Regions from separate parts of the Streptomyces sp. NPDC053542 genome, predicted to be linked through region 2. Evidence: riboswitches for the same ligand, from Rfam matches in the RefSeq annotation. Region 2 holds a riboswitch; the other holds the start of a gene.
What was found. Region 2 has a riboswitch for cobalamin ahead of ACIGXO_RS16855 (HoxN/HupN/NixA family nickel/cobalt transporter). Riboswitches for the same ligand answer to the same signal wherever they lie in the genome.

Region 1 (2,193 bases), on a different contig from region 2:
GACCTGGCTGACGTACCTCATCGGCAAACTGGCCGCGGCGGGCGCGCCCGAGGAGCACCTCGCGCCGCTCTACGCGGCCCGCGCCGAGGGGCGCACACGCGGGCTCCCCGAGAAACCTCCCGCGCTCCCGGATCGCGAGATCGTCCCCGGCGAGCTGCTGGACCTCGCGGGGCGGCGGCTGCGCGCCGTCTGGACGCCGGGCCACACACCGGGCCATGTCTGCCTGCACCTGGAGGAGGCGCACCCGGCGGCGCACCCCGGCAACGGGCGCCTCTTCTCCGGCGACCACCTGCTGCCGGGCATCAGCCCGCACGTCGGCCTGTACGAGGACCCGGACGACCCGCATTATGCCGACCCTTCCCCAAGCTCTCGGCTTCGCTCGAGCAGGGGAGACCCCATTGGCGACTACCTGGACTCCCTGGAGCGGATCGCGCGGCTCGGCGTCGCCGAGGTACTGCCCGCGCACCAGCACGCGTTCACCGGCGCCGCCGAGCGGGCGGCGGAGCTCCTCGCGCACCACGAGGAACGGCTCGGTGGCCTGCGTGCCCTGCTCGCCGCCCCGCTCACGCCGTGGCAGCTCGCCGAGACCATGACGTGGAACCGCCCGTGGGCGGAGATCCCGTACGGCTCGCGCACCATCGCCGTCTCCGAAGCCGAGGCGCATCTGCGGCGCCTGGTGAAGACGGGGCTGGCGGAGCCGGTGCCGGGCTCGGACCCGGTGACGTACCGGGCGGTGTGAGGGACTTCCCATCCGGCGGCGACGGTGTACGTGCCGGAGACCGGTCGCTACCCGCCGGTTAAAGTGGTCCGGACAAGTTCATTCGTGCCCGACCGGGGGAAGCCGGTGGAAAACCGGCGCTGACCCGCAGCCGTGAGCGCTGGCGCGCACCCGTGCGCCGGAGCGAGCCGGAACGCCCGGCGGGGCACACCCAAGGCTCCCGCGTACCGTACGGCCGCCCTTCAGCGGCCGCCCGGCGCGCGGCACCGTCGAGGTATACGGAGCTGAGCCCGGTGCCACCGCGCCCGCGCGCCGCGCGGCCGTGGTGCGGCGGAGTGCGGCTGCGTGACCTCCCACCTCGCGCACCCCGCGAACCGACCGAGAGGCACCGACCCCATGGCCATCACGGCCCGCTCCCTCGCCGCCCCGGCGCGCCGCTGCGCCGCGGCCCTGGCCGCCGCCGTGCTGTGCGCGGCCGCTGCCCCGGCCGCGTTCGCCGCCGACCCCGCGCCCGCCGCGTCCCCGAAGCTCCCGAAGGGCCTGTACGGCAGCACGGACCCGAAGTACGACGGCGTCTGGCGGCAGTCGCTGGCGCTGCTGGCGCAGGACACCGCGGGCGTGCGCCCGGCGGACTCGGCGGTGGACTGGCTCGCCGGACAGCAGTGCGCCGACGGCGCGTTCACCGCGTACCGCGCCGACCCGGAGCAGCCCTGCGACGCGAAGACGATGCGGGACACCAACCAGACGGCCGCCGCCGTGCAGGCGCTGGCCGCGGTCGGCGGGCACGCGGACGCGGTGCGCGAGGGCGTCTCCTGGCTGAAGTCCGCGCAGAACGACGACGGCGGCTGGGGCTCCGCCGCCGACGCCCCGAGCGACGCCAACTCCACCTCGGTGGTGATCGGCGCGCTGGCCGCCACGGGCACGAAGCCGGCATCGGTGACCTCCAAGAAGGGCGGCAGGACCCCGTACGAGGGGCTGCTCGCCTTCCGTCTCGGCTGCGACGCCGAGAAGAAGGACCGCGGCGCGTTCGCCTTCCAGGCCAAGGACGGGAAGCTCGCCGCCAATGAGGACGCGACGGCAGCGGCTGTACTGGGCGCGCTGGGCAAGGGCTTCGTGGTCGAGCCGGGCGCGCACTCCGTGAAGGCCGCGTCCTGCGAGGAGGCGGCGAAGGACCCGCACGCGGCCGCCGGCGGCGCCGCCGACCAGCTCGGCTCCGTCCTGGACGCGCACGGCCACCACCTGATGTCCGCGATGCCCGGCGCCGAGTCGCAGCCGGACGTCGGCAACACCGCCGACGCCGTCGTCGCGCTGGCCGCCGCGGGGCGCGCCGACGCGGCGAAGCAGTCGCTGGGCTGGCTGCGCGGGCACTCGGCGGCCTGGGCGAAGCAGAGCGGCCCGGCCGCGTACGCGCAGCTGATCCTCGCCGCGCACGCCACCGGCGGCGACCCGCGCGACTTCGGCGGCACGGACCTGGT
Region 2 (2,193 bases):
CGGCGCAGGGTGCCGGGGCTGCGGCGCGAGGAGCTGGCACAGCTGGCCGGGGTGAGCGTCGCGTACTACGTACGGCTCGAACAGGGCCACGGCCAGAACGTCTCCACCGCCGTCCTGGACGCGATCGCCAACGCCCTGCGGCTCACCGCCGCCGAGCGCGCCCACCTCACTCACCTGGTCAAACCCAAGGCCAAGCGCTCGCGCGGCGCGGGGCGCCCGCAGCGGGTGCGGCCCGCGCTGCAGCAGCTGCTGGACTCGATGGAGGGGATACCGGCGTATGTGGCGGGCCGCCGCCTGGACGTCATCGGGTGGAACCGCATGGCGTGCGCGCTGCTCGGCGACTACGCCGCGCTCGCGCCCGAGGAGCGGAACATCGCCCGGCAGGTCTTCCTGGACCCGGCCTCCCGCGAGCTCTACGTCGACTGGGAGAGCAAGGCCGCGGACATCGTCGCCTTCCTGCGGATGGACGCGGGCTGCCATCCCGACGACCCGCTGCTCGCCTCGCTGATCGGGGAGCTGTCGGTCAAGAGCGAGGAGTTCCGGCAGCTGTGGGCCGCCCACGACGTGCAGGACAAGGGCTTCGGCGTGAAGCGGCTGCACCACCCCGTCGTCGGGCCGCTGACCCTGTCGTACGAGACGCTGCGGCTGCCCGCCGACCCGGACCAGCAGCTGATCGTCTACCACGCGGAGCCGGGCTCGGCCTCGGCGGAATCCCTGCGGCTGCTGGGGAGCTGGGCGGCGGACCCGGTGGCCGTCGATCCGGCGACGGAGGACGCCGTCCGGCATCGGGAGGCGGGAGGTTAGAGTGGCCGGGCCGTGGTGCTCGGGAAGACCGGTGGAGACCTTCGGGTCCGATTCCGGAGCGGCCCTCGCCACTGTGATCGGGGAGCTACCGACCCCTGCCTCGTACGCGCACCGCGTGCGTACGAGGGGCCACTGTCCGCGGAGTGCGGGCGGGAAGGCCGGGACGGGAGTGTGAACCCGTAAGCCAGGAGACCGGCCACGGCATCTCACGAACTGATTCCACGAGGTGCTGGAGCGTGATCGCCGGATGGCCCTGCCCACCGATGCCCCTGCTTCTTCCGTGCTGCCCGATTTCCGCTGGCAGCGCCGCGACACCGTACGGACCGCCGGTCTGCTGGCGGTCATAGCCGCGCTGCACATCGTCGCGTTCGGTGTGCTGTTCCTGCTCGTCGTGCCCGGCCACTACACCGTCGGCACCCAGGTGTTCGGCGTCGGCCTGGGCGTCACCGCGTACACCCTCGGCATGCGGCACGCGTTCGACGCGGACCACATCGCCGCCATCGACAACACCACCCGCAAGCTCATGGCCGACGGGAAGCGCCCGGTCTCGGTGGGCTTCTGGTTCGCGCTCGGCCACTCCAGCATGGTCGTGATCATGGCCGCGCTGGTCTCGGGCGGCGCGGCGCTCGCGGGGATCCTGATGGACGAGGAGTCCCGTACGCATCAGGTGCTCGGCACGGTCGGGACCACCGTCTCCGGGGCGTTCCTCTACCTGATCGCCGCCCTCAACCTGGTCGCGCTGGCCGGCATCTGGCGCGTCTTCCGTGCCATGCGGGCCGGGGAGTACGACGAGTCGGAGCTGGAGCGGCAGCTGGACTCGCGCGGCTTCATGAACCGGGTGCTCGGCCGGTTCACCAAGGCCATCACGCGGCCGGGCCAGATGTTCCCGATCGGGCTGCTCCTCGGCCTCGGCTTCGACACCGCGACCGAGGTGACGCTGATGGTGATGGCGGGCAGCGGCGCCGCGTCCGGGCTGCCCTGGTACGCGGTGCTGTGCCTGCCGCTGCTGTTCGCGGCCGGGATGAGCCTCTTCGACACGCTCGACGGCACGTTCATGAACTTCGCGTACCAGTGGGCGTTCTCCAACCCGGTGCGCAAGGTCTACTACAACCTCACGATCACCGGGCTCTCCATCGCCGTGGCGCTCTTCATCGGGACCATCGAGCTGGTCAGCGTCCTGCACGACAAGCTCGGCCTGACGGACGCGGTCACCGGCTGGATCTCCGGCCTGGAGCTGGACAACGTCGGCTACCTCATCGTCGGCCTCTTCGTCGTCGTCTGGGCGGCGGCGATCGCCTACTGGCGGCTGTCGGGCGTCGAAAAGCGGTGGGCGGCCCGGGTGGCCGCCTCGCCGGAGGGCTGAGCACCCGGTACGAGGAGAGGGGCGGC

Region 1: another riboswitch for cobalamin. It lies ahead of ACIGXO_RS12565 (prenyltransferase/squalene oxidase repeat-containing protein); the one in region 2 lies ahead of ACIGXO_RS16855 (HoxN/HupN/NixA family nickel/cobalt transporter).

Annotation. Positions count from the first base shown of each region.
Region 1 covers NZ_JBITXL010000004.1:194,193-196,385, forward strand. Annotated here, with positions in the region: gene ACIGXO_RS12560 (MBL fold metallo-hydrolase) at 1-739, shown strand, start outside; cobalamin riboswitch at 798-938, shown strand; gene ACIGXO_RS12565 (prenyltransferase/squalene oxidase repeat-containing protein) at 1,115-2,193, shown strand, end outside.
Region 2 covers NZ_JBITXL010000005.1:422,109-424,301, forward strand. Annotated here, with positions in the region: gene ACIGXO_RS16850 (helix-turn-helix domain-containing protein) at 1-804, shown strand, start outside; cobalamin riboswitch at 801-1,020, shown strand; gene ACIGXO_RS16855 (HoxN/HupN/NixA family nickel/cobalt transporter) at 1,052-2,167, shown strand.